One region of the Kinneretia aquatilis genome, then DNA from elsewhere that is predicted to be linked to it. Evidence: riboswitches for the same ligand, from Rfam matches in the RefSeq annotation. Region 1 holds a riboswitch; the other holds the start of a gene.
The links. A riboswitch is a leader RNA that binds a small molecule or an ion and turns the genes downstream of it on or off. The one in region 1 is predicted to bind S-adenosylhomocysteine.
Positions count from the first base shown of each region.

Region 2: another riboswitch for S-adenosylhomocysteine. It lies ahead of ahcY (adenosylhomocysteinase); the one in region 1 lies ahead of metH (methionine synthase).

Region 1 covers NZ_POSP01000003.1:3,577,221-3,592,921, reverse strand. Annotated here, with positions in the region: gene metH (methionine synthase) at 1-2,736, opposite strand, end outside; S-adenosyl-L-homocysteine riboswitch at 2,819-2,946, opposite strand; gene C1O66_RS18605 (HD-GYP domain-containing protein) at 3,032-4,234, shown strand; gene C1O66_RS18600 (homocysteine S-methyltransferase family protein) at 4,251-5,321, opposite strand; gene C1O66_RS18595 (PEP-CTERM sorting domain-containing protein) at 5,449-6,168, opposite strand; gene C1O66_RS18590 (ProQ/FINO family protein) at 6,406-7,245, opposite strand; gene C1O66_RS18585 (DUF4197 domain-containing protein) at 7,391-8,068, opposite strand; gene C1O66_RS18580 (fumarylacetoacetate hydrolase family protein) at 8,118-9,158, opposite strand; gene C1O66_RS18575 (DUF3108 domain-containing protein) at 9,231-10,253, shown strand; gene C1O66_RS18570 (BTH_I0359 family protein) at 10,427-10,720, shown strand; gene C1O66_RS18565 (ATP-binding protein) at 10,836-13,232, shown strand; gene C1O66_RS18560 (TraB/GumN family protein) at 13,276-14,286, shown strand; gene C1O66_RS18555 (PhaM family polyhydroxyalkanoate granule multifunctional regulatory protein) at 14,334-15,110, shown strand; gene C1O66_RS18550 (FAD-linked oxidase C-terminal domain-containing protein) at 15,120-15,701, shown strand, end outside.
Region 2 covers NZ_POSP01000003.1:2,244,779-2,260,479, forward strand. Annotated here, with positions in the region: gene C1O66_RS12860 (LpxL/LpxP family acyltransferase) at 1-874, opposite strand, end outside; gene C1O66_RS12865 (lysophospholipid acyltransferase family protein) at 875-1,801, opposite strand; gene metK (methionine adenosyltransferase) at 1,979-3,157, shown strand; gene C1O66_RS12875 (response regulator) at 3,465-3,836, opposite strand; gene C1O66_RS12880 (chemotaxis protein CheX) at 3,936-4,901, opposite strand; gene C1O66_RS12885 (DUF2238 domain-containing protein) at 5,081-5,743, shown strand; gene C1O66_RS12890 (DNA glycosylase AlkZ-like family protein) at 5,755-6,858, shown strand; S-adenosyl-L-homocysteine riboswitch at 6,939-7,061, shown strand; gene ahcY (adenosylhomocysteinase) at 7,194-8,630, shown strand; gene C1O66_RS12900 (TlyA family RNA methyltransferase) at 8,782-9,558, shown strand; gene metF (methylenetetrahydrofolate reductase [NAD(P)H]) at 9,555-10,400, shown strand; gene C1O66_RS12910 (OmpW/AlkL family protein) at 10,550-11,176, shown strand; gene pepQ (Xaa-Pro dipeptidase) at 11,921-13,243, opposite strand; gene C1O66_RS12925 (5-formyltetrahydrofolate cyclo-ligase) at 13,281-13,844, opposite strand; gene C1O66_RS12930 (TfoX/Sxy family protein) at 13,954-14,352, shown strand; gene C1O66_RS12935 (DUF2917 domain-containing protein) at 14,383-14,715, opposite strand; gene C1O66_RS12940 (LysR family transcriptional regulator) at 14,850-15,701, shown strand, end outside.

The DNA of each region.
Region 1 (15,701 bases):
CTCGGCCGCTTCTTTGCTCAAAGCCATGCGCTGCGCCCAATCGGCCACCTGGTCTTCGCCGATGCGGCCCACATTGAAGTAAGCCGCATCCGGGTGGGCGAAGTAGAAGCCCGAGACGCTGGCGGCCGGCGTCATGGCCATGCTGTCGGTCAGGCCCATGCCGATCTCTTCCGGCGTCAGGGTCTGGAACAAGGCGCGTTTGACCAGATGGTCGGGGCAGGCCGGATAGCCCGGCGCCGGGCGGATACCGCGGTACTGCTCCTGGATCAGCGCCTCATTGCTCAGCGCCTCGTCGGCGGCATAGCCCCAGAACTCGGTGCGCACACGCTGGTGCAGGCGCTCGGCAAAGGCCTCGGCCAGGCGGTCGGCCAGGGCCTTGAACATGATGGCGGAGTAGTCGTCGTGGTCGGCCAGGAACTGGGCTTCTTTCTTCTCCACGCCCAGGCCGGCGGTCACCGCGAACAAGCCGATGTAGTCGGGCACTGCGCCCTTGGGCGCGATGAAATCGGACAGGCTGCGGTTCGGCCGCTTGACCCCGTCCACCACCGGGCGCTCGCTCTGCATGCGCAGGCCGTGCCAGGTCATCAGCACCTCGCTGCGGCTTTCATCGCTGTAGATCTCGATGTCGTCGTCGTTGACCTGGGCGGCGGGGTAGAGGCCGAACACGCCATTGGCCTGCAGCCAGCGTCCCTTGATCAGGCGCTCCAGCATGCGCTTGCCATCGCTGAAGACGCGCTGCGCCTCGCTGCCGACGATCTCGTCCTTGAGGATGGCCGGGAAGGGGCCGGCCAGATCCCAGGTCTGGAAGAACGGACCCCAGTCGATGGCTTCGGCCAGATCGGCCAGGTCGTAGTTGCGGATCACACGGCGGCCGATGAACTGGGGCACCGGCGGCCGATAACTCGCCCAGTCCACGGCATGCTTGTTGGCGCGCGCCTCGGCCAGGCTGACCATGGGCGTCTGCTTCTTGTTGGCATGCAGATGGCGCACTTGTTCGTAATCGCTGCGCAACTCGGCGATGAATTTGGCGGCGCGCTCGTCCGAGAGCAGATCGCTGCAGACTCCGACACTGCGCGAGGCATCGGGCACATAGACCACCGGGCCTTCGTAATGGGGCGAGATCTTGACGGCGGTGTGCACCCGGCTGCAGGTGGCGCCACCGATCAAGAGCGGCGTGCCGCGCGAGCGGAAATGCTCGTCGCGCTGCATCTCGGCGGCCACATGCTGCATTTCCTCCAGGCTGGGCGTGATCAGGCCGGACAGGCCGATGATGTCGGCGCCCTCTTCCTTGGCGCGGGCAAGGATGTCCTGGCAGGGCACCATCACGCCCATGTTCACCACCTCGAAGTTGTTGCACTGCAGGACCACGGTGACGATGTTCTTGCCGATGTCGTGCACATCGCCCTTGACGGTGGCGATGACGATCTTGCCCTTGGGTTTGGCCTCGCCGCCGGCATCGATCAAGGCCTTCTTCTCGGCCTCGATGTACGGCAGCAAATGGGCCACCGCCTGCTTCATCACGCGGGCCGACTTGACCACCTGGGGCAGGAACATCTTGCCGGCGCCGAAGAGATCGCCAACCACATTCATGCCGGCCATCAGCGGGCCTTCGATCACATGCAGAGGCCGGCCGCCGCTGGCCTGGATGGCTTGCCAGGCTTCTTCGGTATCCGCATCGATGAAATCGGTGATGCCATGCACCAGGGCATGGCTGAGGCGCTGGTTCACATCACCAGCGCGCCAGGCCAGGCGGGCCGTGTCGTCGATGGCCATGCCCTTGGCGCGCTCGGCCACTTCAATCAGGCGCTCGCCGGAATCGGGGCGGCGGTTCAGCACCACGTCCTCCACGCGCTCGCGCAGCTCGGCGTCGAGGTCGTCGTACACACCCACCATGCCGGCGTTGACGATGCCCATGTCCAGGCCCGCCTGAATGGCGTGGTACAGGAAGACCGTGTGGATGGCCTCGCGCACCGGGTCGTTGCCACGGAAACTGAAGGACACATTCGACACCCCGCCCGAGACCTTGGCGCCGGGCAGGTTCTGCTTGATCCAGCGCGTAGCTTCAATGAAGTCGACCGCGTAGTTGTTGTGCTCTTCGATGCCGGTGGCAATGGCGAAGATATTCGGGTCGAAGATGATGTCCTCGGGCGGAAAACCGACCTCGTTCACCAGGATCTTGTAAGCGCGCTCGCAGATCTCGATCTTGCGGGCGAAGGTGTCGGCCTGGCCCTGCTCGTCAAAGGCCATGACCACGGCCGCGGCGCCGTAGCGGCGCACCAACTTGGCCTGGCGGCGGAACTCGGCCTCGCCCTCCTTCATGGAGATTGAGTTGACGATGCCCTTGCCCTGGATGCACTTGAGGCCGGCCTCGATCACGCTCCATTTGGAGCTGTCGATCATGATGGGCACGCGGGCGATCTCGGGCTCGCCGGCGATCAGGTTCAGAAAGCGCACCATGGCCGCCTGGCTGTCCAGCATGGCCTCGTCCATGTTCACATCGATGACCTGGGCGCCGTTCTCCACCTGCTGGCGCGCCACGGCCAGGGCCTGCTCGAACTGGCCATTGAGGATCATGCGCGCAAAGGCCTTGGAGCCGGTCACATTGGTGCGCTCGCCCACGTTGACGAAGAGCGAGCCCTCGCCGATCTGCACGGGTTCCAGGCCCGAGAGCTTCATGGGCGGAACAGCAGGTGCGGCAGCAGCAGTAGCAACAACGGCGGGAGAGGTGGTGGTCATGGCAGCGGCCTTCAGCGCAAAGGCAGAGCTGCGTCACTCACCGCAGCCCCGCACGTGCTCCAACAAGAAAACACAGAGGAATCATTGGTGAGCGTCGTTGCCGGGTGACGGGCCCCGGGAAAGCCGGGGCTGCACCTGTCCGAGCCTGGCGGCACACTCGCTGAAATTCCAGACATCAGGCGGGCAACCGTCGCAACGCTCCTCGGACCCGCGCATTTTACGCACCCCGCCCGCCGCGAACTCAAGCAATGCGGCCAGAAAGCCGACAACTCCTTGTGAACCCCACCCCGCCATCTTGGAACTGATCCAGCTCCCACCCCACAGCCTGCGTGTCGGCCAGGTCCTCAGCTTCGCCCTGCGCGATGCCGAGGGCCATTTGCTGTTCGCCGCCGGCCAGCCCCTGCCCAACACGCCCCAGGTGCAGGCCCTGATCGCCCGCGGCGCCTGGGTTCAGGCCCATGAGACCAAGGAGTACCAGCGCGCCCTGGCGCACAAGATGGACACCTTGATGCACCAGGGCGCGGTGCTGGCCGACATCGTCAAGGTGCAGGCCGACTTCCGCCAGGAGAAGGCCCAGAAGGTCGAGCTGGGCGAACAGGCCGCCTGGGCCGATCTGCAAATGCATGCCCACAGCCTGCTGCGCGAGCCGCGGGTCGAGGATTTCAAGCCGCGCTTCCAGCAGCTGCACAACGAGGCCTTGCGCCGCCTGCTGGCCAAACCCGATGCGGTGCTGATGCTGCTGATCTTCGAGACCAGCCAAAACTTCCAAAGCTACAGCGACCGCCACGCCCTGCTCTGCCTCGCCCTGGCCGAGCTCTGCGCCCGCCAGCTGGGCTGGCCGGACGATTGGCGCCTGGCCCTGACCCAGGCGGCCCTGAGCATGAACCTCAGCATCACCAACCAGCAAGACCGCCTGGCGGCCCAGACCGGCCAACCGAGCCCGGCCCAGCAGCAGGAGCTGGTCTCGCACGGCGACCGCAGCGCGGCCTTGTTGAGCAAGCTCGGGGTCAGGTCCGAGCTGTGGCTGCAAACCGTCTGCCTGCACCACGACGCCGGCCCCGGTGCCCTGGCCGGGCGAGCCCCGGCCGAGCAGCTGGCGCGCCTGCTGCGCCGCATCGACATCTTCGGTGCGCGGCTAAGCCCACGGCGCTCGCGCGCGGCCATGGCCGGCGCGTCGGCCGCACGGGCGGTCTACCTCGATGAACTCAAGCAGCCCGACGAAGCCGGCGCCGCCCTGATCAAGACCACCGGCCTCTACCCGCCGGGCAGCCTGGTGCGCCTGGCCAATGGCGAGGTGGGCATCGTCTTCAAACGCGGCCACAGCGCGACCGAGCCCCTGGTGGCCGCCCTGCTGGGCAAGAGCGGCAGCCCCTTGAGCGAACCGGTGCCGCGCGACACGCGCCTGGCCACGCAGGCGATCAGCGCCAGCCTGGCGCCTCAGGAGCTCAAGCTGCACATCAATATCGAGCGCCTGCTCAAGCTCGCAGGCGCTGGCTGACGCGGGCGGCCTGGGCTCAGGCCGCCTGGTCCGTCAGCTCGGTGAAGAACTTGGAGCCGCAGGGCCGCGGCTGGTAGGCCGACACACCCTTGGCGATCGCCGCAATGTGATCGGGCGTGGTGCCGCAGCAACCACCGGCGATGTTCAAGAAACCGCTGCGCGCGAACTCGCTCATCAGGCGGCCGGTGACATCGGGCGTCTCGTCGAAGCCGGTGTCACTCATCGGGTTGGGCAGACCGGCATTGGGGTAGCAGCTGACCGCCACCGGGCCCGCCGCCTTGGCCAGCTCTTCGATGTAGGGACGCATCAGAGTCGCGCCCAGCGCGCAGTTCAGGCCGATGGCCAGGGGCTTGGCGTGGCGCACCGAATGCCAGAAGGCAGTCACAGTCTGACCCGAGAGGATGCGACCCGAGGCGTCGGTCACCGTGCCCGAGATGATGATGGGCAGGCGCTCGCCCGTGTCTTCCATCAGCTCATCCAGGGCAAAGATGGCGGCCTTGGCATTGAGGGTGTCGAAGATGGTTTCCACCAGGAAGAGATCGACCCCGCCTTCCAGCAAGCCCTTGGCCTGCTCGTAATAGGCCGCGCGCAGGGTGTCGAAATCGATGTTGCGGGCGCCGGGGTCGTTGACATCGGGGCTGATGCTGGCGGTGCGCGGGGTCGGGCCCAGGGCGCCGGCGGCGAAACGCGGCTTGTCGGCCGAGCTGAATTTGTCGCAGGCCGCGCGGGCCAGGCGCGCCGCCGCCACACTCATCTCGTAAGCATGGGCTTGCAGGCCGTAGTCCTCCTGCGCCACGGTGGTGGTGCCGAAGGTGTTGGTCTCAATGATGTCGGAGCCGGCGGCCAGGTATTGCTCGTGGATCTGGCTGATGACATCGGGGCGCGTCAGCACCAGCAGGTCGTTGTTGCCCTTGAGATCGGTCGGATGCTCGGCAAAGCGGCTGCCACGGAAATCCGCCTCCGTCAGCTTGTAGCGCTGGATCATGGTGCCCATGGCGCCATCGAGGATGGCGATGCGGGTCTGCATGATCTCGGCCAAGCGGCCGCCGCGGGTGTAGGTGCTGGCAGTGGAGGTGGGCGTGTTCATGGCGGCATTGTAGGAAACCCGACTGTGCCAGGCTGAAGCACGGTCAGCGCCTGCGCCAGCCGGACGAAAAAAAGGCCTGCAGCGCAGGCCTTTTCTCATCTCATTCCCGCGCCAGGCGCGGTTCAACTCACTGGGCTTGACGGCGGCGACGTGCCACACCGGCCACAGCCAGGCCACCGGCCAGCATCAGCAAATAGGTGGACGGTTCCGGCACGGCGGCGGCGATGGTGCCGTTGACGCCGAAGGGCAGTTCCACCGTCAGGCCCGAACCGGCTTCGGTCAGGGTGGCGAAGGGCGCGCCGGACAGCGCCTGTGCGGCATTGCCTTCGCGCGCGTCGGACGTCGGCGGCTGCCAGGGGCCCGAAGCCAGGGAACCGGTCAGGCTCCAGCGCAGCCAGTAGGTACCGGCCGCCAGCTGGAAGTCGCTGACATCGGCATTGGCCTTGTAGATGCCGCGCTGGGTGTTGGTCAGCGTGCTTTCGAGGACACGATAGCCTTGCAGACCACCGTTGGTCACGGCGCCCGAACCCGAGGCGACGACGGTGCCGTTGTTCACATCACCCGAAACAATGCTCCAGGTGGCGCCCGTGAAGGTGAAGCCGCTGGCACCGGTTTGGTAGCCGAAAAAGTCCAGGCTTTGCACATTCCACACGGTGCCAGCGGCCACGGTGAAGTCATCAGCCACCGAGATGCCGGCCGCGGTATTCATGCCGAAGCCATAGGTCGAGGCCGGCGAAGCCAGCACGGACAGACCGTTGCCGCCGACCACCGGGCCATTGCTGTAAATCACGTCAGCATGGGCTGCACCCGCAGCGGCCAGCACGCTCAAGAGGATCAGTTTTTTCATTTCCACTCCGTCATTGAATTGCATTCATCCGCAGCCCAGGGAGTCCAAGCCCCGGTTCTGCATCCCTCGTTTGGCGCACAACTCCCGAACGCCATCGAGCCTGCAAGTTAACAGTCGCGGAAATACTTCACATCCAAGGAAGTACGCTCAGGTAAACCACAACTTGACAAGAAAAACGGCCTGCATCATGCAGGCCGTTTCACTTTGCTTTCAAACTCCTCGACCAGGGATCAAGGCTCAGCGCCCGCCGCTGGGTTTGCCACGCCCGGCGCCACTTGGGCCACCGGGGCGACGCGGGCCATCCCGGCGTGCGCCCGGTCGACCCTCTGTTCGGCCATCCCCGCGGGGACTGCGCGGCGCCGAGCGCGGATCGCGTGCCTCACGGCCATCGCGCCGGCCGGGTGCTTCGCGCGGCTCGCGCACCGGGGCTTCGGCCCGCTCGGCGCGTGCCTGGTCCAGCAAGGCCGGCAGCTCCTCCGGGCTCACGCCCTTGAGCACGCAGAAATTGGGCAAGGTCAGGGTGGTGCGCTCGAAGTCGTAGAGCAAACCCGCCCGATTGCGGCGCTGGGTCTGCGCCAGATCGCGCTCGGCCTGCTCGGCAGCCAGGCGCTCCTGCTGCAAACCACGGCGGCGGGCCAGCTCTTCGCGAGCCGCTGCACGGTGCTCTTCGCTGAGCTCACCGGCCGGCTGGCCATCCAGATCGAAACGTTGCGTGGCCTTGCCCAGGGCAATCAGATAGCCCGTGTTGCCGGTGTAGCGGCGCAAGAATGCCGAGAGTTGGGCCTTGGTGAACTGACCCGGCGCGCGCGCCTGGATGTCGGCCTGCACGCGCAGCTTCAGCGGCTTGAAAGGGCCGCTGAACAGGGCCGGGAACAGGGCCTTGAGCTGAGCCGCGCAGACCGCCGGGCTCATCTCGGCGGCCTGCGCGGCCGGCGCTTCTGAGGCAGGGGCTGCCGCAGCCGGCGTCTCGGCCGGCGCGGCTTCGCTCACCGGGCTGGCATCGGCCACAGGCGCCACGGGCGGCGCCTCCGCGGCGTCGGTGGTGGGCGTCTGCGTCGAATCGGGAATGTCGTTCATGAGAGCAAGTGCGGCAAAACTGCAAAGGGAAACCAAGCCGTATTGTCCACCCTGCGGCCGAAGCGGCCGAAAGCCAGGGCGCTGCGCGCCCCGCGGTGCCGCCAAAGCACAAGCCTGCGCCCCATCCGGACGCAGCTCACGAGCCTCAGTTCAGACCCCCGAAGACCTTTTTCAGCAGAGCACTGCCAGTGCCCAGCGGGTCCTGGCGGATCTTGCGTTCTTCCTCGCCGATCACAAGGAAAAGGCCATCGATGGTCCGGCCCGTCACGTACTGCTGAATGTTGGCGTCGTCCTGACGCAGCAGCCCCAGGCCCGCGGCCTTGCCGGCCACGGCGTTGTACTTGTCGGCCAGGGCGACTTTCTGGGTCGCCTGGGTGACCAGGGGCAGGAACTTCTCAATCAGCGGCGAGCGGGTCTTGCCGGCGAAATACTGCGTCACGGCATCGTCACCGCCGCGCAGGATTTTGAGACCGTCCTCCACGCTCATGCCCTTGACGGCGGCCAGCAGCAAGGGCTGGGCCGCCGGCACGGCCGCCTCTGCCGCGCGGTTCATGGCGGTCAGCAGTTCGTCGACCTTGCGGCCCTGGCCCAGGGTTTTGAGCAGCTTGGCCGCGTCCTTCAGATGCCCGGGCAGCTCGATGCGCACCGCCGGATTGCCCAGAAAGCCATCGCTGCGGCCCAGCTGGGCCACGGCGGCGGCGGCACCGCGCTCCAGCGCGGCACGAATGCCCGAGGCGGCATCGCCCTCCGTCAGGCCGGCGCGGACGCAGGGGCTGGCCAGGCCCAGCAAGGGCAAAAGCAAGAGGGGGCGGCGTTGCAGCATGGTGGGCTCCGGTTTCAAGAGGTTCAAGAGGAACAGGCGAGAGGATGGATCATTCCGCGGCATCGGCTGCGAAGGTCGTGGCCGGGGCTGCGTCCACCGGCTCCTCGTCATGCAGTGACATGACATCCTGATCGATGGCGCCGAAGAGGCTGAGCCCGTCACGGCCCTTCGTCTCGATGCGCACGGTGTCACCGAACTTCATGTACGCGGTCTTGGGCGCGCCGCCGTCCAGGGTTTCCAGCGCACGCTTCTCGGCGATGCAGCTGTAGCCACGGCTGGCGTCCTTGTTGCTGACCGGGCCAGTGCCAATCACGCAGCCGGCGCGCAGGCGGCGGGTCTTGGCCGCATGGGCGATCAACTGCCCGACATGAAACCCCATCTCCGGCCCGGCGTCGCACTGGCCGACCTTGCGACCGTTCCACATGGTCTGCAGGCTCAAATCCACCCGGCCGCCGCTCCAGGCCGCGCCGAGCTCATCCGGCGTTACCGCCACCGGGCTGAAGGCCACGGCCGGCCGGCTCTGCAGCGCGCCCTGGCCCTTGGCCTGCTCCGAGGCCTGCAGCTGGCGCAAGCTCCAGTCATTGCACAGCATCAGCAGGCGCACGCCTTCCAGCGCCTGAGCCGGCGTGACGCCTTGCTCGACATCGCCGGTAACTGCAGCCAGCCCCGCCTCGAAGTCGATCCCCATGGCCTCGGAGGCAAAACGCCCGGGCTCGCAGGGGCCACGAAAGTCATCGCTGGCGCCCTGCACCAGCAGCGGGTCCAGATCCAGGCCAGCATCGCCGGTCTCGCCACGCGCCTGCCGCAGCAGCTGCAGATGGCTCAGATAGGCCGAGCCGCGCAGCCACTGGCCGGCGCGCGGCAGCGGCGCCATGCACTGCTTGGGGTCGAAATTGAAGGCATGGCGCAGCTTGCCGTGGTTGAGGCTGGTGTACAGCTCTTCCAACTGCGGCGAGAGAAAGCCCCAGTCGTCCAGCACCTGCTGCAGGCGGCTGGCGATGCCGTTGGCGTAGTGAGCCTGGCTCAGGTCGCGCGAGACGACCACGAGCTGGCCGTCGCGGGAGCCGTCCTTATAGGTGGCAAGTTTCATCGGATGGAGACAATACAGCGCTGCGATGACGGCATTGTCCAATGCGAACGGATGCGACCCATTTTTTCTCCTGTGTTTTCCCGGCGCGATTGGCAGCGCGATTGGCTGCGCGCCCGCCCCTGGCTGCTCGCCCTCGGCCTGAGCACGGTCGCCCATGCCTGGCTGCTGCAACGGAGCGGCGACGCCGAATCCCCGCGCCCGCCGGCACCGCAGGCCAGCCCCGGGCGGGCGACGGTGCGGGTGCTGAGCACGGCGCCGGTCAGCGCGGCTTCGCCTGAAGCGACGCGCACGCCTGCGCCAAAGCTCCCACCCGCACGCTCGCGCAGCGCAGCGCCCGCCGTCACACCCAACCACACGCAGCCGGTACCGGCGGCCAGCCCAACGGCCCAAGCCGAGGCCACAACGCCCGAGCCCGCGCCAGCCACGGCAGCGCCCGGCCCGCCTCACACCGCCCGCCTCGCAGCCGCCGGCGAGTGGCATTACATCCTGCTGCAAAACGGCGCCTACGGCCGCGCCCGGCTCAACTGGCAGCCCTCGGGGCGCGACTACAGCCTGATGCTGGAGCGCGAACTGGAAGGCCGGCCCCTGCCCGCCTGGAAAAGCCAGGGGCAGATCGACGAACAAGGCCTGAGCCCCGAGCGCTATGTACAGCAGCGCCGCGGCCGCGACATGATGGCCACCAATTTCCGCCGCGACGAGGGCCTGATCAGCTATTCCACCAGCGCCGACTTGGTGCCCCTGCCGGCCGGCGTGCAAGACCGGCTGAGCTGGTGGATCCAACTGGCAGCCCTGATCGAGGCGAGGCCCGAACACTACCCGCCGGGCAGCGAGCTGCGCCTGCCGGTGGCCGCCTTTCGAGGTGAGGCGCGCGAGTGGGTGTTCCAGGTGCTGGACCAGCAAACCCTGGAGCTGCCCGGCGCCAGCGTCGCCCGCGCCTTGCATCTGCGGCGCCTGGCCCTGGGGCCGTACAGCGGGGAGATTGAAGTCTGGCTGGACCCGGCGCGCGGTCACATCCCCGTGCAGCTGATCATGGACCTGCCCGACGACCGGGGCTGGCAGCTGCAGCTCAGCAACACGCCCTCTGACAAACCCTGAGCCCCCCGCATCCACGTGTGTTTTTTTGACGCTTCCACCACGAATCTCGCAAAGGAAAGCGCCGAACAGCGCTGCGATCTGACACTATTTACCCACGGTCAGGTGCCTGGGGCTGCCGATAAGCCTTGAAAGCCGGCACGCTGGCCGCAGTTGAAGCTGAAAGGAGCCGAACCATGCACATGCTTTACAACTCCCCCAGTTTCAGTGTCGTCAAGTTCGACGTGCAGGTCACCGAACCGGTGCCTGGGGAATTCCTGCAAGCCAATCCCGAGCTGCAGTTGCATCGCGGTGGCTATGAAATCGTCGACAAGTTTTCGCGCCGCGAGATCTTCATCGAAGGCGCCCTGGCCCAGCAGTTCCAGGATGGGGTCGAGGCCTTGATCGAGCAAGACCCGAGCGAGGAAGACCTCGATGACTTCATCGAGAGCTACGCCAGCATGGGCCATCAACCGGTGGTGATGCACTGAACTGGCGCTAAAAATCACCGCGCCAAGCCCTTGTCCTTGACGCGCCGCTGCGCCAAGATGGGGCAGCGCCACGCCATCTTCGGTGGCGCGCTGTCGTCAGCAAGGGAACCTGCCCATGGTCAAGCGTTCAGCGAGCCCGCGGCCCGCCAAAGCCCGGGCCCTCACCAGCGAGGGCCCGTCCACCGTGGGCCGCGCCGAGGAGCGCAGCCGAGCCAGCGAAGCGCGCAGCCCCAGCCGCGTTCTGCCCTCTCCGGGCCTGAAGGACGCGCCGGTGCTGGACCGCATGTGCTCGCAGTTCGTGCTGACCCTGACGGTCAAACATGCCGGCCGATTCAATCTGCGCCGCGATTTCAACGGTCTGCTGTCTTTCACCGGCCGCCACCTGGTCTGGCCCCTGCGTGTGCTGGGCCGCCTGCGTGACTACCTGAACCAGCGCTGCCAGGGCAATGAGCTCTGGCGCGGCCACGAGGCGCTCAGTGACGAGGCCTTCTTGCAGCGCCACGGTGTTTGGAGCGGGCCGTTCTCGGAAGCCACCCTGTTCTTCTACCTCGACGAATACGTCAAGGACGCGCCCAAGGACATGCTGGCCCTGCTGGCCACCACCAGCGAATGGCTGGACCGCCAGCTCAAGCGCGAATCCACCCTGGTGGAGAAGAACATCGACGCGCTCGGCACCCTGCTGCAGCTGAACCCGGCCGAGCGCGCCCTGCTGCTCTACGGCACCCTGGCGCGCTACCAGCGCGAGCTGCGCGGCGCCCTGGTCGAGTTCAAGGTCAACACCGCGCAGGAAGCCTTTGCCGCGATTGCCGCGGTGGCCGGCGTCAACGAGCAGGAAGTGGCCGAGGCCTTGCGCGCCGGCTCGCGCCTGGAACGCATCGGCATGGTGGAGAACCTGATCTCCGAACACAACATCACCGACCTGGCCGATCTGATGAAGGTCAGCGACCAGCTGCCGCCGGTGCTGATGCGCGAGTACCCCGGGCCGCACGACCTGATGGCCGTCTTCACCCGCCCGGCCACGCCCAGCCAGCTCAAGGCCGAGGACTTCGAGTTCGTCGCCGAAGACCTGGCCCTGCTCAACACCTTGCTGCGCCAAGCCGTGGCGCGGCGCGAGCCCGGCGTCAATGTGCTGCTCTACGGCCCGCCCGGCACCGGCAAGACCGAGCTGGCCAAGGTGGCGGCGCATGCCGCGGGCCTGGATCTGTACGAGGTGGAGTACGCCGACCGCGACGGCAACAGCCTCTCGGGCCGCGACCGTTACCGCTCGCTGCAGATCAGCCAGGTCTTCCTCAAGGCCAGCGCCCATGTGGCGCTGCTGTTCGACGAGGTGGAAGATGTCTTCCCGCCTCTGTCCACGGACACCGCCCAGCTGATTGCCCGCCTCGACTCGGCCGCCGAGGCGCCGACCTCGGGCTCGGTCTCGGGCAAGGCCTGGGTCAACCAGATCCTGGAAACCAACCCGGTGCCGGTGATCTGGATCACCAACCGCATTGAGCAGATCGACCCGGCCTTCCGCCGCCGCTTTCAGTACCACCTGGAGCTCAAGTCCCCGCCGCCGGGCGCCCGCCTCGGCCTGGTCAGCAAGGCCCTGGCCGATGTGCCGGTCAGCGCCGAGTTCGCCGTCCGCCTGGCCGAGCGCCGCGGGCTGACGCCGGCGCAGATCCGCACCGCAGTGCGCTTCGCCCAGCTGGCCGGCCAGGCGACCGACTGCGAGCAGATGATCGAGCGCCAGCTGGAGAACGCCGACAAAGCCCTGGGCCACCGCGCGCATGGCCGCGCGGTGCGGCCGGCGGTGACCCAGTACGCGCTTGAGTTGCTGAACTGCGAATCGCGCTTCGAGGTGCCGCGCATCGTCGCGGCCCTGCAGCGCCGCGGCGTCGGCAACCTCTGCTTCTACGGCCCTCCGGGCAGCGGCAAGACGGCCCTGGCCGAACACATCGCCCAAGCCCTGCAGCGGCCGCTGATGGTGCGCCAGGCCAGCGATCTGGCCAGCAAGTTCGTCGGCGAAACCGAGCAGAACATGGCCCGCATGTTCGAGACCGCCGCCGCCGAGGGTGCGGTGCTGCTGCTGGACGAGGCCGACAGCTTTCTGCGCAGCCGCCGCATGGCCGAGCGCAACTACGAGGTCTCCGAGGTCAACGAGATGCTGGCCGGCATGGAGCGCTTTCCCGGCATCTTCATCTGCACCACCAATCTGTTCGAGGAGCTGGACGAGGCCGCGCTGCGGCGCTTTGCCTTCAAGATCGGCTTCAAGGCGCTGCGCGTGGAGCAGCGCGAGCGCATGTTCGCCCGCGAAGCCTGCGGCGACGACGCAACGCCGCTGGATGCCGATCAACGCGAACGTTTGGCCGCGCTGGACCAGCTCACGCCTGGCGACTTTGCGGCCGTGCGCCAGCAGGTCGAGATCCTCGGCGAGCCGCTGACGCCGGACGAGTTCCTGTCCCAGCTGGAGGCCGAGCACCGGGTCAAGCCCGGCGTTCGCAGCCGCCGCCAGATCGGCTTCCAGCATTGAAGCTGCGCCCACGCTGCCACCGAGCTATGGCATGGTGGCGGGCATGAACGCTGCGCCTCTTCCTTCTCTTGCTGACCGACCGGGCTTGACGGCCCGCCTCACCGCCCTCCTGACCTGCCTGCTACCGCTGGCCCTGCTGCTTCCCACGGCCAGCACGGCCGCGCCGGCCTGCCCGCCAGCCATCGCCATGCCCAGCGAGGCGCAAGCCCAAAGCCTGGCAGCCCAGGCGCCCGACCGGGGCCTGCTCTACCGCCTGCGCCGCGACGGGGTGGACTCCTACCTCTACGGCACCTTGCATGTCGGCCGCATGGAATGGCTGTTCCCCGGCCCGCGCCTGCGCGAAGCCATGGCGCAGAGCCGCGTGCTGGCCCTGGAACTGGACCTGCAAGATCCGGCCACCCTGCAGATCCTGAGCCAGCCGCCACGCCATGCCGAAGCCCTGAAACTCAGCGAGCCCCTGCGCAAACGCATGAGCGCCCAGGCGCGCGCCGCCTGCCTGCCCGAGCAAGCCCTGGCCAGCCTGCACCCCATCTTGCAGCTGAGCACCTACACCGTGCTGCAGGCGCGCTGGGATGGGCTGGACCCCAGCTTCGGCCAGGAGCAGATGCTGAGTGCTTGGGCCCGACAGCAGGGCCGCTCCGTTCTGGCCCTGGAATCGGCCGAGCGTCAGCAGCAGGCCTTGATTCCGGCCCGTGCGGCCGAGGCTCGCAAGGCTTTGCTCAAAGGCCTGGATCAGTTGGAGCGGGGCCAGGTGCGGCCGGTGCTGCGCCGCCTGGCCCAGGCCTGGGCCGACGGCGACCTGGAGCTGCTGCAGAACTACGAGCGCTGGTGCGAATGCATCGAGGATGAACAGGACCGCATCGAGCTGCGCCGCCTCAACGATGAACGCAACCCCGAGCTTGCGCACGGCATCGAAGCCCTGCATGCCAAGGGCCAGCCGGTGCTGGCCGCGGTGGGCGCCTTGCACCTCAGTGGCGATCAATCGCTGCCCCGTTTGCTGGCAGCGCGCGGCTTTGAGGTCGAGCGCCTGGTGCCCGCGTCAGACAAACGCTAGCTCCGCGTCGTACCATGCCACCCAGCTGCCCCACCCAAGGAGAACTCATGGCCGACAACAACAGCTTCAGCAAATTTGTCCCGGGTTTCGATTTCCTGCAAGGCCTGGTCAAGAACGCCGGCGCCGCCCTGCCCGGCATTGGCCAGTGGGTGGCACCGACGCTCAACCCCGAGGAACTGGGCAAACGCATCGAAGAGCTGCGCACCGTGCAGTTCTGGCTGGAGCAGAACGCCCGCATGCTGGGCGCCACCATCCAGGCGCTCGAGGTGCAACGCATGACGCTGTCCACCCTGAAGTCCATGAACGTACCCTTGGCCCAGCTCAGCGAGGCGCTCAAGGTCACGCCGCCCGAGGCCAGCGCCGGACTGGGCGGGGGCGGCTGGCCCGGCGTGCCACCCGAGGTGCTGGCCGCCGCCCAGGCCGCCAGCCCCAAGGCCAGCGCGCCGGCCCCCGCCCCAGCCCCGCTCGCCAGCAAGGCCAAGAAGGCGCCCCCGGCTCCGGCCGCACCCGCCATGCCCGTGGTCGATCCCATGCAGTGGTGGGGCGCCCTCAGTCAGCAGTTCACCCAGCTGGCCGCCAATGCCATGAAGGAAAGCGCCACCGATGCGGCCAAGAACCTGGCCGGCAGCATCGTCAAGCAATCCTTCGACGCGGCCGGTGAAACCCTGCGCAAGGCCGCCACCGTGCCCGGTGCCATGGCCGGCAGCGCCGTCGATCTGGTGGCCAAAAGCCTGACGCCCAAAGCCAGCGCCAGCCGCGCGCCGAGCAAAACCGCGGCCACAACCACGGCCAAGACCCCGGCAGCCCGCAAGCGCAAGGCCTGACCCCGGCCGATGAGCGCGCTCGCACCCACCACCAGCCCACGCAGCCAAGCACAGCAGCGCCTGATCCAGGCTTTGTCGGCCGAGCTGCCGGCCCATGCCCTGCTCTGGACCGACGAGGACACCACACCCTACGAGTGCGATGGTCTGACGGCCTACCGCCAGCGCCCGCTGGCCGTGGCCCTGCCGGAAACCGAAGCGCAGGTCGGCGCCGTGCTGCGCATCTGCCAGCAGCTGCAAGTACCCGTGGTGGCGCGTGGCGCCGGCACCGGCCTGTCCGGCGGCGCCATGCCTCATGCGCAAGGCCTGACCCTGGCCCTGGCCAAATTCAAGAAGATTCTCGAGATCAACCCGATCGCCCGCACGGCACGGGTGCAGTGCGGGGTGCGCAATCTCGCCATATCGGAAGCCGCGGCGGTCCACGGCCTGTACTACGCCCCCGACCCGAGCAGCCAGATCGCCTGCACCATCGGCGGCAATGTGGCCGAGAACTCCGGCGGCGTGCACTGCCTCAAATACGGCCTGACCCTGCATAACGTGCTGCGCGTGCGGGGCTTCACCATGGCGGGCGAGGCGGTGGAGTTCGGCTCCGAA
Region 2 (15,701 bases), 1.3 Mb from region 1:
CTTCACCCTCGGGCCGGGTCTTGAAACGCTTGTGCACCCAAAGGTACTGGGCCGGATTCTCGCGAATGCGCGCCTCCAACCAGGCGTTGAGCGTGCGCGCATCGGCCTCCAGATCGCCGCTGGGGTAGCCGGCCGGCGCCTCGAAGGCCTCGATCAGATAGCCCTGACCGCCCGGCTTCATGGTCACCACCAGGGGCTGCACCGTCATGCCCATGCTGCGCGCGATCTTGGCCGGGGCCAGCAGGGTGCAGGCGGGCACACCGAAAAAGGGGATGAAGGCCGAGTCCTTGGCGCCGAAGTCCATATCGGGCGCATTCAAAAAGGCATAGCCCTCGCGGATCAGGCGCAGCACCGGGCGGATGCCGTCGTGGCGATCCACAAACGCCGTTTTGCCGAAGCGAGCGCGCCCGGCCAGCAGCTGGGCGTCGAACACCGGATTGCTCTGGCGCGAGTAGACATCCACGCCGGGGCAGGTCTGGTTCAGCATCAGGGCCGGCGCCGCCCACTCCAGGCCGGCGAAATGCGGCAGCAACCACATCACCGGCGTTTCGGCGCGCTGGGCCAGCTGGATGTCGCCCTTGATCGTCATCAGGCGCTGCAGGCGCTCGGCCGGGGCGAACCAGAGCAGGCCGCGCTCCAGCACGCTGCGGCCCATCCAAGCGAAATGCTCGCGCGCCAGGGCCAGGCGCTGGGTCGCGCTCAGCTCCGGAAAACAGAGCTCGATATTGCGCAAGGCGATGCGCCGCCGCGAGCGGGCCGCCCACCACAGCAAGGCCCCCAGGCCGCGGCCCAGGGCAGCCAGCAGCGGCAGCGGCAGAAAGTGCAGCAGCCAGAGCAGGCCGATCAGGAATTTGGCACCCCAGATGGACAGCATTCAGCGCTCCGACTCAACGACAGGACCGGCTGCAGGTCCAGCCGCTGGCGCCGGCACGGCCGTCGGCGCAGCACCGATGTCCAGGCCGCGTGGCTGCTTGTAGCGGTGGTAGCCCCAGAGGTACTGGCTGGGCGCTTGGAGAATCAGCTCTTCCATGGATCGATTGATATGAAGGGCGGCCGATTCTGGCGTCAATTCACGGCCGATCTCGGGGCCGGGTCGCACATGCACCACGAAACCCTGGCCTTTCTCTAGACGCTCGCCCCAAATCAGCAGGGCACGCGCGCCGGTCTGCTGCAGCAGGCGGCTGGCCAGGGTCATGGTGTAGGCCGGATGGCCGAAGAACGGCGCCCAGACGCCCAGGCCCTCGGGCGGCACCTGGTCGGGCAGCAGGCCGATGGTGTGGCCCTGGCGCAGAGCGCGGATCATTTGCCGCACGCCGGCCAGGTTGGCCGGCGCCGTCTCCAGGCCCGGGCGGCCACGCGAGCCGTCCACCACCTCACGCAGCCAGGCCTGGCGGGCCGGGCGGAACAGCACGGTGATGGGGGCATTGGCACTTTCGGCAAATCGCTCGGCATAGGCCTGGGCGCAGATTTCGAAGCAGGCCAGGTGCGGCGTCATCAGCACCAGGCCGCGCCGGTCCTGCAAGGCCTGCTCGATCAGCTCGGCGCCGTCCCAGCGGACGCGCTCGCCGAGCGGCGTGCCCGGCGGGCGCAGCCAGAGCCAGGGCAGCTCGGCAATCATGCGCCCCGCCGCCGCCACGCCATCGCTCACGGCCGACCAGGCCAGGCCGGCCTGAGCCACATTGGCGCGGTAACGGCGCCGGTAGGTCGGCGAGGCCCAGAAGGTCAGCCAGCCCGCCATCGCGCCGACGGCATGGAGCAGACGCAAGGGACATTTAGAAAGAAGGCGAAGGAGCAGGAACATATTTCTATAATCAGCGCATCGCCGAGTTACTGAACAACTTGCGGGGCGATGCGGGCTTTATTCATGTGATTGAAGTCCCGCCGGGCAGCGATGCTCAACAAATGCTGCTAAAGCGTTCGCCGCGTCTCCAAACCAGACAGTCCGGCAACGCCGTCGAACTATCAAAGGAGTGTAAAAGTGGCGAACGATTTTCTCTTTACTTCGGAATCGGTTTCTGAAGGTCACCCGGACAAGGTGGCTGACCAGATCTCTGACGCGATTCTCGACGCAATCTTCACCCAAGACCCCTTGTCGCGAGTGGCAGCCGAAACCCTGACCAACACGGGTCTGGTGGTGCTGGCCGGTGAAATCACCACCAACGCCCATGTGGATTACATCCAGGTGGCGCGCGACACCATCAAGCGCATTGGCTACGACAACACCGAGTACGGCATCGACTACAAGGGTTGCGCCGTGCTGGTGGCCTACGACAAGCAGTCGAACGACATCGCCCAGGGCGTGGACCGCGCCAGCGACGACCACCTGAACATCGGCGCCGGCGACCAAGGCTTGATGTTCGGCTACGCCTGCGACGAGACGCCCGAGCTGATGCCGGCACCGATCTACTACGCCCACCGTCTGGTCGAGCGCCAGGCGCAGATGCGCAAGGACGGCCGCCTGCCCTTCCTGCGCCCGGACGCCAAGAGCCAGGTGACCATGCGCTATGTGGACGGCAAGCCGCACAGCATCGACACCGTGGTGCTGTCCAGCCAGCACGCGCCCGAGATGAGCGACGGCGCCAAGATGAAGCCCGAGTTCATCGAGGCGGTGATCGAGGAGATCATCAAGCCGGTGCTGCCCAAGGAATGGCTGAAGGACACGAAGTACCTGATCAACCCGACCGGCCGTTTCGTCATCGGCGGCCCGCAAGGTGATTGCGGCCTGACCGGCCGCAAGATCATCGTCGACACCTACGGCGGCGCCTGCCCGCACGGCGGCGGCGCGTTCTCGGGCAAGGACCCGAGCAAGGTCGACCGCTCGGCCGCCTATGCCGCCCGTTATGTGGCCAAGAACATCGTCGCCGCCGGCCTGGCGCGCCAGTGCCAGATCCAGGTCGCCTACGCCATCGGCGTGGCCCGCCCGATGAATGTGACGGTCTACACCGAAGGCACTGGCGTGATCAGCGACGACAAGATCGCCGCCCTGGTCAATGAGCACTTCGACCTGCGCCCCAAGGGCATCATCCAGATGCTGGACCTGCTGCGCCCGATCTACGCCAAGACAGCCGCCTACGGCCACTTCGGCCGCGAAGAGCCCGAGTTCACGTGGGAACGGACCGATAAGGCTGCAGCACTGCGTGCTGCAGCTGGGCTGTAAGCCCACCTCGCGCCAGCGAGGCATCGGTTCGTGGGCGATGCTCATGTTGCACAGCAACGTGAGCAGAGACCAACGGACTGACAAAGCGGCTGCGCTGCGTGCAGCGGCTGGCCTTTAAGGGCCAGAGGACGCCGAAGGCGAACCCGCCGCTTTGGGGCTTTGCTCATATCGCGCAGCGATGTGAGCGAAGACCACAAGGCTGCAGCACTGCGTGCCGCGGGTGGGCTGTAAACGCCAGCGAACACCGAACCAACAAAAAGGCCGCTCCGGCATCCCCGGAGCGGCCTTCTTTCTTGGCCTGCGCGCTTCAGCTCAAGCCGCAGAACTTCTTGAACGGCGCCAGCACCGCATCGCCGCGGAAGGGCTTGACGATCCAGCCGGTCACGCCGACATCCTTGCCGCGCGAGCGCATGGCGGGGTTGTCTTCGGTGGTGAGCATGATGATGCGCACATCCTTGTTGCCCAGCTCCTTGCGGATCTTCTCGGCCATGGTCAGGCCGTCCATATTGGGCATGTTGACATCGCTGACGATGAGCTTGATGCCGGGGTCGCTGCGCAGCTGCAGCAGGCCATCGCGCCCATCGGTGGCCACGGCGACCTGAAAGCCGTTCTGGCTCAGGTAACCGGCCACGATTTCGCGCATGGTGTTGGAGTCGTCAACCACCAGAACATTCGCCATCTTGTTTCCTCCTCGCGCCAACCTCGAGGGTCACGCTGGGCTTGATTGATTGATTGAGTATGTAAAATATTGGGCTAGAGCTTTGGCCGCGCTCAACGCTCAAAAGAGTTCCAGCTCGCCTGTGGGGCCGACCTCGGGCGCCTCGGCGTCGAACTCGGCAAACTCATCGGGCGACCAGTGCAGATTGAAGATGAAGCGCTGCACGATCATCAGCGGCGGCAGGCCCGGCCGGAAGGGATCGGAGAGCTGGTAGCGGATGCACAGCTGCGGGTCCTGCGAGCCAAAGGAGATGTATTTGTGCTCGTGGTTGATGACGATGGGCACCTGGGTCTGCTGGTTGGCAAAGGCCTTGGGCGGGATGTAGCGGTTCTTGAACGCACCCCAGATCAGGTTGGTGGTCTCGCCCAGCATGTGGTTGAGCTCGCGAAAGTTCAGGTCGCCTCCGATGCCGGCGTAGCTGAAGCCCTGGATCAGGCCCTGGCGCAGCGCGCTTTCCTCGGTCTGCAGCATCATGTAGCCGCGGCACCAGGTGCTCTCGATGGCGATCAGGGTGGAGACCTCGCCGTGGATGATGCGGTCGTGCACCACATAGGGCGACTCGGACACCACCAGGGCATTGGGGAACATGGCGGCCAGGGCCGAGCGGGTCAGCTCGACGATGCCGTAGACCAGGCGCGTCGGGTAGCGCAGGCTGAAGATGGAGTACTCGACTGCGGCCTTGAGGTGATCCAGATCGCCGGTGTTCCAGCGGTGGCGCACCACTTTTTCTTCCTCGGGCGTGAGCGGCCGGTCGGTGGTGCGGCGCAAAAAGATGGGCAACTCGGGCCGCAGCTTGTGGATGGCGCGCGCCAGGTGCAGACCGTCCTCGCCCTCGCAAGGCAGGTCTTCTGCCAGCAGCACCCCGCCGAGGTCCTTGTTCTGGGCCAGGGTGGCCAAGGCATCGGCTGACGAGCGGGGAAAGGCCATCAGGCCCACGGACTGGCAAAACTCGGTCAGCACCTGGTACTGCGCGGCGTCATGCTCCAGCAGCAGTACCTTGGCTTCAAGTTGGGTGGTTTCGGTCATGATGCGTCCACGGAAAAGCCATCCTGGCCTGCACGCAGGCCGACACCGCCCAGTGGCCCGGGCGTTCTCGGTTTTCGGCAGCCGGCGGCAAAGGTTGAGGGCAATTGCAGGCCGGGGATCGCACAGCAGCCCAGGTTTCACCTGACGCCCCCGCCTCGGGCGGCGGCCACAATGCCGGCATGCCTGCTGTACCCTCGTCCCGTTCGACCCCATTCACCCCGCCGGCGCAGCTCAGCGCCACACAGCTGGCCCTGCTGGCCGGGCTCAATCTCGCCGTGCTGGCCTGGAGCCGCCTGGGTGCCTTCGATGCCGCCACCTGGTGGATGGAGGTGGCGCCGGTGCTGCTGGTCTGGCCGCTGCTGCTGGCCACGCAGCGGCGCTTCCCGCTCACGCCCTTGCTGCTGGGCCTGATCTTTGTCCACGCCCTGATCCTGATCGCTGGCGGCCACTACAGCTACGCCCGCGTGCCCCTGGGTGACTGGCTGCGCGAGATGCTGGCCCTGGGCCGCAATCCCTACGACGGCCTCGGCCATCTGGCGCAAGGCTTCATCCCCGCCATCGCAGCACGCGAGCTGCTGCTGCGCAAGACCGGGCTGCAGCGCGGCGGCTGGCTGTTCACCGTGGTGACGGCCTGCTGCCTGGCCATCAGCGCCATCTACGAACTGATCGAATGGGGCGCCGCGGTGGCCCTGGGTCAGGGCGCCGATGAATTCCTGGGCGCCCAGGGCGACCCCTGGGACACGCAGAAAGACATGGCCCTGGCCTGGCTGGGCGCCATGCTGGCCCAGCTGCTGCTGGCGCGCGCCCATGACCGCGCGCTAGAGCGCCTCGCGCAGAACTGACACCAAAGCCCATGCCCGCCGCCGCCCTCACCCTGACCCTGCCCGATCTGCGCCGCTACGCCGTGGCGCGCAGCCTGTTCAAGCCCACCAGCCTGCCCCAGGCCATCCAGCGCCTGGGCTTTGTCCAGGCCGACCCGATCCGCGCTCCGGCGCGCGCGCAAGACCTGACCCTGAGGCACCGCGTCAAGGACTACCGCGCTGGCGATCTGGAGCGCCGCTACACCCGGCTGGCGGTGGAAGAGGATTGCCTGGTCAACTACGGCTTCCTGCCGCGCGAGCACCTCAAGCTCATGCATCCGCGCAGCGCCAAGCGCGCCTGGGACGCCAAGACGCGCGCTCAGGCCGAGGCCATCCAGGCCTTTGTGCAAGCGCAGGGCCCCTGCCACCCGCGCGAGATCCAGCAGCATTTCAATCTGGGCTCCACCCGCAATGCCTGGGGCGGCAGCAGCAATGCCACCACCCATTTGCTGGACGGCATGCATTACCGAGGCCTGCTGCGCGTGCAGCAGCGTGAGCAAGGCCAGCGCATCTACAGCGCCGTGGCCCACACGCCCGATCCGCGCACACCGCACGAGAAAGCCCAGGCCTTGCTGGATCTGGTGCTGGCCAAGTACGCGCCCCTGCCTTCGCGCAGCCTCGGCCATTTGTGCAGCCTGCTAGGCTATGGCGCGCCGCATCTGCGCGGCGAACTGCGCCAGGTGCTGGCCCAGGTACGCAAGACTTGGCCCCAGGCCCAGGTCGAGGGCCAGACCTGGTTCTGGCCCGAGGGCGAGAACCCCGGCTCCAAGCGCTGGAAGCTGGACGAGGCCGTGCGCCTGCTGGCCCCCTTCGACCCCGTGGTCTGGGACCGCCTGCGCTTTGAACAATTCTGGGGCTGGGCCTACCGTTTCGAGGCCTACACGCCCGCGCCCAAGCGCAAGCTGGGCTACTACGCCCTGCCCCTGCTCTGGCGCGGCGAGGTGATCGGCTGGGGCAATGTCAGCAGCGCCGAGGGGCGCTTGCAGGCACAGCTGGGCTATGTGGCCGGCAGGGCGCCCCGCGAGCCCGGCTTCAGCGCCGCGCTGGACGAAGAACTGGCCGCCATGGCCCGCTTCCTGGGTGTGGATGCCCCCTGAGTCCTGAGCTCGGGCCGGGATTGGCGGGAAAACCTGGCCTGTTCCAAGCGCGAAAGTGGCGCTTGCGACTAGAATTCGTCCGTTCCGAGGAGCGTTGCAACCTGCCGGTCTGGCTTCAGACCCCCAGGCCAGGCTCGGAAAAATTTGCACAGCGGCCTCGTCATCCCCTCGGCCCTGTTCATTGGCAACCGCGCTCACCCGCTGACGTCCTTGCGTGGGTGAACGGTTGCATGCATCAAACCAGGGTTCGGAGCACCGAACCGGTTTTTTTCGTCCTCCCCCTCCTCCAGGCAATGAATGCAGCGGCTTCATATTTCGCATGAAGGAGCTGATCCATGACCGCCCAAACCACCACCTCGCTGGCCGCTGACCAGTACCACATTGCCGATCTGTCCCTGGCCGCCTGGGGTCGCAAGGAACTGACGATTGCCGAGAGCGAAATGCCGGCGCTGATGGCCATTCGCAAGGAATACGCCGCCACCCAGCCGCTCAAGGGCGCCCGCATCACCGGCTCGCTGCACATGACCATCCAGACCGGCGTGCTGGTCGAAACCCTGCAAGCGCTGGGCGCCGAAGTGCGCTGGGCCTCGTGCAATATCTTCTCGACCCAGGACCATGCTGCCGCCGCCCTGGTGGCCCGTGGCACGCCGGTGTTCGCCTACAAGGGCGAGACCCTGGAAGACTACTGGGACTACACGCACCGCATTTTTGAGTTCGCCGGCAAGGGCGAGCCAGGCGAAGGCCCGAACATGATCCTGGACGACGGCGGCGATGCCACGCTGCTGATGCACCTGGGTCAGAAGGCCGAGAAGGACCTGTCGGTGCTGGACAAGCCGGGCAGCGAAGAAGAGCGCATCCTGTTCGCCGCCATCAAGGCCAAGATCGCTCAAGACCCGACTTGGTACACCCGCAAGAGCGCCGAGATCATCGGCGTGACCGAAGAGACCACCACCGGCGTGCTGCGCCTGAACGAAATGGCCGCCAAGGGCAGCCTGCTGTTCCGCGCCATCAACGTCAATGACTCGGTGACCAAGAGCAAGTTCGACAACCTCTACGGCTGCCGCGAATCGCTGGTGGACGCCATCAAGCGCGCCACCGACGTGATGGTGGCCGGCAAGATCGCCGTGGTGGCAGGCTACGGTGACGTGGGCAAGGGCTCGGCCCAGGCCCTGCGCGCCCTGTCGGCGCAAGTCTGGGTGACCGAGATCGACCCGATCTGCGCCCTGCAAGCCGCCATGGAAGGCTACCGCGTGGTGACCATGGAATACGCGGCCGACAAGGCCGATATCTTCGTCAGCGCCACCGGCAACAAGAACGTGATCCGCTACGAGCACATGGCCGCGATGAAGAACAACGCCATCGTCTGCAATATCGGTCACTTCGACAACGAGATCGATGTCGCCTCGCTGTCCAAGTGTGGCTGGGACGAGATCAAGCCGCAGGTCGACCACGTCATCTTCCCCGATGGCAAGCGCATCATCCTGCTGGCCAAGGGCCGTCTGGTGAACCTGGGCTGCGGCACGGGCCACCCGAGCTATGTGATGTCGTCCAGCTTCGCCAACCAGACCATCGCCCAGATCGAGCTGTTCGCCCACAAGGACGCCTACGACATCGGCAAGGTCTATGTGCTGCCCAAGCACCTGGACGAGAAGGTGGCCCGCCTGCAGCTGACCACGCTGAATGCGCAGCTGAGCGAGTTGAGCGATGAGCAGGCGGCGTACATCGGGGTGCCCAAGACCGGCCCCTTCAAGCCCAACACCTACCGCTATTGATCGGCGGAGGGCTACTGCGCGGCGCTCATGCGTCGTTGGGCGGTGCTCGGAATCCTCAGGTACCCCAAGTACCTTCCGGTTCCTGCGCTCCGTCCGCCTAGCCTGAGCACCGCTCGCTACGCCCTGGCAAGACCGAGTTTCCTTTTCACCTATGCGCGCTGATCAACTGTTAGTTTCCAAAGGCCTGGCGCCGACTCGTTCGGCGGCGCAGCGGCTGATTTCGGCCGGCGCGGCGCAGTGGCGGGCGCCCAAGGACTGGCAGGCCATCCGCAAGGCGGGTGAAGAGTTGCCGGAGCATTGTGAGCTGCGCGTCAGCGATGACGCGGAGCTGCGCTTTGTTTCACGCGGCGGGCTCAAGCTGGAGGGCGCACTGCAGCAAAGCGGCCTGGATGTGCGCGGGCTGACGGTGCTGGACATGGGCCAGAGCACCGGCGGCTTCACCGATTGCCTGCTGAAAGCGGGCGCGGCCAAGGTCGTGGGCGTGGACGTGGGCCACAGCCAGCTGCATGAACAGCTGCGCCAGCATCCCCAGGTGGTGGGGTTGGAGCATCTGCATGTGCGCGAGCTGGCCGGCTCGACCCTGGCGCAGCACGCGCCGCCCGAGGGCTTTGCCCTGATCGTTGGCGACCTCAGCTTTATCTCGATGCTGGGCGCGCTGCCGCATCTGGCGGCTTGGCTGGCACCGCAGGGTCAGGTCTTGCTGCTGGTGAAGCCACAGTTCGAGCTGGGCAAGAAAGCCTTGGCCCGCGGCGGCCTGGTCAAGGACGCCAAGCAATACCCGCTGCTGGAAACCCAGGCCCGCCAGGCCGCCCGAGATCAGGGCTGGCAGGTGCTGGGCTATTTTGAGAGTGCCATCACCGGCGGTGACGGCAACAAGGAATTTTTCCTCTGGGCGCAGGCACCAGAGCATGCGAAAGACAAGCCATGAGTACTGCAACACCCCGCGTGCCCGTCAGCTTCGAGTTCTTCCCGCCCAACACCCCGGTGGGCACCGAGAAACTCAAGACCGTGGTGCAAGACCTAAGCGTGCTGAATCCGCATTACTTCAGCGTCACCTACGGCGCCGGTGGTTCCACCCGCGAGAAGACGCTGAGCACGGTGATGGACATTGCGGCCGCCGGCTATGAGGCCGCACCGCATCTGTCCTGCGTGGGCTCCACGCGCGAGAACATCGCCGAAATTCTGGCCACCTACCGCGCGCAGAACATCCGCCGCGTGGTGGCCCTGCGCGGCGATCTGCCCAGCGGCACGGCCACCGCCGGTGAATTCCGTTATGCCTCGGAGCTGGTCGCCTTCATCCGCGAAACTCAGGGCCCGGACTGGCAGATCGAAGTGGCCGCCTACCCCGAGTACCACCCGCAGCAGCGCTACGCGGCCAAGGATCTGCAGCACTTTGCCGCCAAGATGCGCGCGGGCGCCAACTCGGCCATCACGCAGTTCTTCTTCAACCCGGACGCCTACTTCCACTTCGTCGACGAAGTGCGCAAGCTGGGCGTGGACGCGCCCATCGTGCCGGGCATCATGCCCTTCCACAACTACGCCCGCATCGCGCAGTTCGCCGCACGCGACGGCATCGAGATCCCGCGCTGGGTGGCGCTGAAGATGGAGGGCTATATGGACGACGCGGCCAGCATCCGCGAGTTCGGCCTGGAGGTGATGACACGCGTCTGCGAGCGCCTGATCGCCGGCGGCGCGCCCAGCATCCACTTCTATACGCTCAATCAATCGACCCTGACGCTGGCGTTGTGCAAACGCCTCGGCCTCGGCTGAGTTTCTTGCGTCAGATCAATTCCAAACGGCCCTCCTCGCGAGGGCCTTTTTGCATTTGCGCCAGATCAAGGGTTAACCCCTTGCGCAGCGATTCAATGGCTTCCATCGGGAACAGATTTGATTGATCCCATACCTAGGAAGCCAAAAAAATGATCTCCAAGACTTTTGCTCGCACCGCCGCCGCCGCCCTGGCTCTCGCCACCCTGGCTGGCGCTTCCTTCAACGCCGCCGCCCAAGAAAGCCCCTGGCTGATGCGCGTGCGCGCCGTGAACCTGGATTCGGCCAACAAGGACAGCACCGGCCTGGGCCTGACCGTGAACAACAAGGTCATCCCTGAAGTGGACTTCAGCTACTTCGTGACCCCGAACTTCGCCCTGGAACTGATCCTGACCGTGCCGCAAAAGCACACCCTGAAGTCCAAGGGCACCGACATCGGCTCGCTGAAGCACCTGCCCCCGACCCTGTCGGCCCAGTACCACTTCAACCCGACCGGCGGCTTCCGCCCCTACGTCGGCGCCGGCGTGAACTACACCAACTTCTCGGCCGTGAAGTTCGACTCCGCCGTGGACGCCGCCCTGCATCCCAGCATCAAGCGCAACAGCTACGGTCTGTCCTTCCAGGTCGGCGCTGACATCGAGCTGAGCAAGAACCTGTACCTGAACGTGGACGTGAAGAAGGTCCAGATCGGCACCAAGGTCTACTCCAGCGGCACCGAAGTCGGCAAGTTCAAGGTCGACCCCACCCTGGTCGGCGTGGGTCTGGGCTTCCGCTTCTAATTCGGCGCCCACCCAGACAGATTCACGCTGTCATCTCCAACGCCACTCTCAACGGTGGCCGCGTCTGAGATCAAGACGCCATGCCGCTGCAGCTTGAAGAAAGCGCAGCGGCTTTTTTCGTCGGCTGGAAACGGCACATAGCGGACCTCCGGTGTCTTGATCTTTCTCGCTGCGGTGTCTCGTCCCGCCGCCGGGCTCATGGTTCGCGGGTCGGCTCTGCGAGCCGACTTCCCTCGCTGCTCGCTTCGCGGCTCAGCGGCGCCAATCTCCCTCCGTTCGCTGCGCTCACTGTGGTCAAACAGTGGCGCCGAGTCAGAGCTTGAAGCGCGCGAGTACGCGCGCATGAGCCGCTCCGCTGCGCGCTCGGCCGCGCACAAATCGCCCGTCGGCGGGCCGAGCCACCTCCGGAGGTGGCGTGTTCCACCGTTGATGAGGCACATCGACCGCGATGCAAGCGCCCTGCAGCCCGCGCCGCTGCCGGGCGATTTGTGAAGGGCCGAGCAGCACAGCGCCTCGGGGCGCGCGCGTACCCGCGCGCTTCAAGTTCTGACTTGGCGCTTCTGTCTGAACGAAGCGAACGCAGGGAGCGGAGTGAGTTATGCGCCAGCCCCGAGGCGCGAGCAGCGCAGGGAAGTCGGCCCGTCAGGGCCGACCCCGGAACCATGAGTCCGGCGGCGGCACGGGCTGCAGGGCCTCACGAGCAAAACCAAAGGCTGCTTCGTGCCGAGACCCGCCCGATCAACCTCAGCTCAAACTCGCGAACGCATCCCGGGTCAGGTTCTCGGCCGGGCCTTCCGCACGGCAGACCACATCGTCTTCGATGCGGATGCCGCCGAAGCGGCTCAGGCGCTCGACCTTGGCCCAGTCCACGCTGGAGGCCGAGGCACTCGCGCGCAGCTGGCGCAGCAGGGTCGGGATGAAGTAGAGGCCCGGTTCGATGGTCACCACCATGCCGGCCGCCAGGGGGCGGGTCAGGCGCAGATAGGGGTGGCCTTCTGGCTTGGGCGAAACGGCACCGGTTTCATCGGCCATGAAGCCGCCCGCATCGTGCACCTGCAGGCCCAGCAAATGGCCGATGCCATGAGGGAAGAAAATGCTGGTCACGCGCTCGGCCAGCTGCGCTTCCACGCTCATGCGCACCAGGCCCTGGTCTTGCAGGATGGCGGCGATGCGGCGGTGGGTGCTCAGGTGGATGTCGCGGTAGTCCACCCCGGCGCGGACCTCGTCCACCAGCGCCAGCTGGGCTGACTCCATGGCGGCCAGCAAGGCGTCGAACTCGGCGCTGCCGGCACCACCGGCCGACCAGGTGCGCGTGATGTCCGAGGCATAACCGTTCACTTGCGCGCCCGCATCGATCAGGAAGCTGCGGCTCTGGGCCGGGCGCTGCGTGTCCTGGTACTGGTAGTGCAGCACGGCGCAATGTTCATTGAGCGCGACGATATTGCCGTAGGGCAGATCGCGGTCGGTGTGGCCGGCGGCGATCAGATAGGCACGGTGGATCTCAGCCTCCGAGCCGCCGGCCAGGAAGGCATCGCGCGCGGCCAGATGGGCCGGCGCGGCGCGGCGCGAGGCGGCGCGCATCTGCTCCAGCTCGTAGGCCGTCTTGAAGGCGCGCTGGTAGTGCAGCAGATGGATCAGGTCTTGTGGGTTGTTGGGCACCACGCTTTCGAGCGCGGCATCGGCCTCGCCAATGATGGCCAGGCGGCCCGGCACCTGCAGATGGGCGGCGGCGTCTTCGGCGCGGCTGATGACGATCAGCTCCACATGCTGCACCCACTCACCAGTCGGCGCGCTGGGAGGCACATGCCAGTAATCGTCGGGCTGGTAGTAGACGACGCGCGGCTGGTGGCCGGGGCGCAGCAGCAGCCAGCTGTTGGGATGCTGGGTCAGCGGCAACCAATGCTTGAAATGCGGGTTGGGCTGGAACAGATAGGGCCGGTCGTCAAGGAAGGCGTACTTCTCGATGCCGGACGCGATCAGCAGCGCGTCAAAGCCGGTGCGCGCCAGGGCGCTTTCCAGCTGCGTTTGCAGCTGGGCCAGGTGTTGGGCGTAGGTCGTCGTGCTCATGGCTGCGGATTGTCGGCCATGGCGGGCTGAAGAATGCTCAGCCTTCGCGGTCCCAGACCACACCTTCTTCGGTCAAGACGGCATCCAGCGGCACATCATGCGGCTCGGCCTTGAGCATGGGCAGAAAGCCATGGGCATAGCCCACCCCCGCCGTGGCCGGCCGCGGCTGCAGCTCGGCCAGAGTGCGGTCCATGAAACCACCGCCATAACCCAGACGCAGGCCGAAGGGCCCGAAACCCACACAGGGCACCAGCAGCAGCTGCGGCTCAAACGTGGCGGTGTCCTTGGGCTTGGGGATGCCGTAGGCATCGTCCTCCATCGGGCAGCCGGGATACCAGACGTGGAAGCGCAGCGTGCCGTGCTCCTTGTCCACCACCGGCAGGCCGATGCGTCGATCCGGGTGCGCCTCGCTCCAGCGGTACAGCGCCGGCAGCGGATCGAACTCGCCCTTGATCGGCCAGTAAGCGCCAATGGTCAATTCACGCCGCCGCACCAGCCAGACCCGCAGCACGCTTTGCAATTGCTCGGCCAGCTCCAGCCGGTGGGGCAGGTTCAGGCGATCCTGGATCAGCTTGTGGCGCAAGGCGGCGCGGTCGTTCATGTCCACTGACAACTCCCTGGGAACATTCGGGCAGGCAATTCGGAAGGCCCCGCGATTGTGAGCGGACTTCGCGCCGCGCCCAGGCAGGAACAGCCCCTATATTTGACCCATGTCCAAGGATTCCCAAGAACTGCTCCACCACAGCCTGGAGCTGCTGGCCCCGCTGGGGCCGCTGCGCAGCCGACGCATGTTTGGCGGCTGGGGCATTTATGTCGACGACATCTTCATCGCCCTGATTGCCTTCGATCAGCTCTACCTGAAAGCCGACGCCGAAAGCCGGCCGCAGTTCGAAGCCGCCGGCTGCGCGCCCTTCCAGTACGAGCGCGAAGGTCAGGTCTTGAGCCTGGGCTATTTTGTGGCGCCCGAGGAGGCCATGGAGTCCCCCGCTCTGATGGTGCCCTGGGCGCGCCTGGCCTTGGGGGCCGCGTTGCGGGCGCGGGCGAGCAAGGCCCCAAAACCTGCGGCGAAAAAGAAGCCGGCCGCCGCCAAGAAGGCAGCGCCGCGCTGAAGTGCGGCCTCAGGTTTCAGACGTCAAGCCTCAGGCTGCCGCCAGGCAGCCCATGGCATTCCGCTCCTGAGCCGCCGCGCGCCGCTCACCCAGCCGCGCCTGCAGCGCCGGGCAGGCCGAGGGCGGCACCAGCAGTTGGAAGTCGGCCTGCGGCCAGGCCTCGATCACCACCTGGCTGCCCGAGGCCAGGGCCAAGGATTGACCGGCCTGCAGCCAGACATCCTCTGAAGGTGCGTCGGGGCAGCCAGGCTGGGTCAACCAGAGGCGGCCGCTGCTCACGCGCAGCTCGCGCGCCCCGGGGCCGATCTTGAAACTCAGGGCCTCGCCCTCGGCCAGGCGCCACAATGCTTGCGATTCACTCATGATTACTGCTCCCGCTGTTCCCGTCCCGAGGTGACACAGACCTTGCAAACACCCTCATGGACATGAGTGAATACTAGGGTTCCCCCGGAGCGGCGTCCAATGAGACTGCCGCAGACGATTGATACCATTCGCGCATGAATGGCAAGCACCCCTCCGACCCGCAACCCGCGCGGCTGCCCCTGTCCAGCCGGCAGCGGCCGCTGTCCATCGGCCCTCTGCGCGCCTTCGAGGCGGTGGCCCGTCTGCTCAGTTTTCGCGCCGCGGCTGAAGAGCTGCACCTGACCCAATCGGCCATCAGCCGCCAGATCCGATCGCTGGAGGACGAGATCGGCTGCACCTTGTTCCTGCGCGGCACGCGTTTCGTGGAACTGAGCGCCGACGGCGCGGTGTTGCGCCAGCAGGTCCTGCCTTTGCTCGAACGGCTGGATCAGACAGTGCGCCAGATCCGCCAGTCGCGCGGCCGGCGTGTGGTCAATGTGACCACTTTTGCCTCCTTCGCCTCGCTCTGGCTGATCCCGCGGCTGGAGGCTTTCCAGCGCGAACATCCGGACATCGACATCCGCGTCTCGGCCAATGATGTGGTGATCGATCTCGACGACAGCGAGTTCGACGTGGCCCTGCGTTACATCTCGAAAGAACAGACGCCGCCCGGTGCCGAGCGCCTGTTCGGCGAGACGCTGACCCCGGCCATCGGCCGCTGGGCCGCCGAGCGCGCCGCGGCCGGTGAAGCCCCTCCCCTGCGCCGACCGGCCGATCTGGCCGCCTACAGCCTGGCCGAAGAAGACGACTCGCGCGCCAGCACCGAATACCTGGGCTGGCGCCGTTGGCTGCGCACGCATGGCGTGGGCGAGCTGCAGCCGCGCCGCTGGATGTACCTCAACTTCACCTACCAGCAAGTGCAAGCAGCCCTGGCCGGACAAGCGGTGGCACTGGCGCGCGTGGCCCTGGTCAGCGAACAGCTGCATCGCGGCGATCTGGTCGAGCCC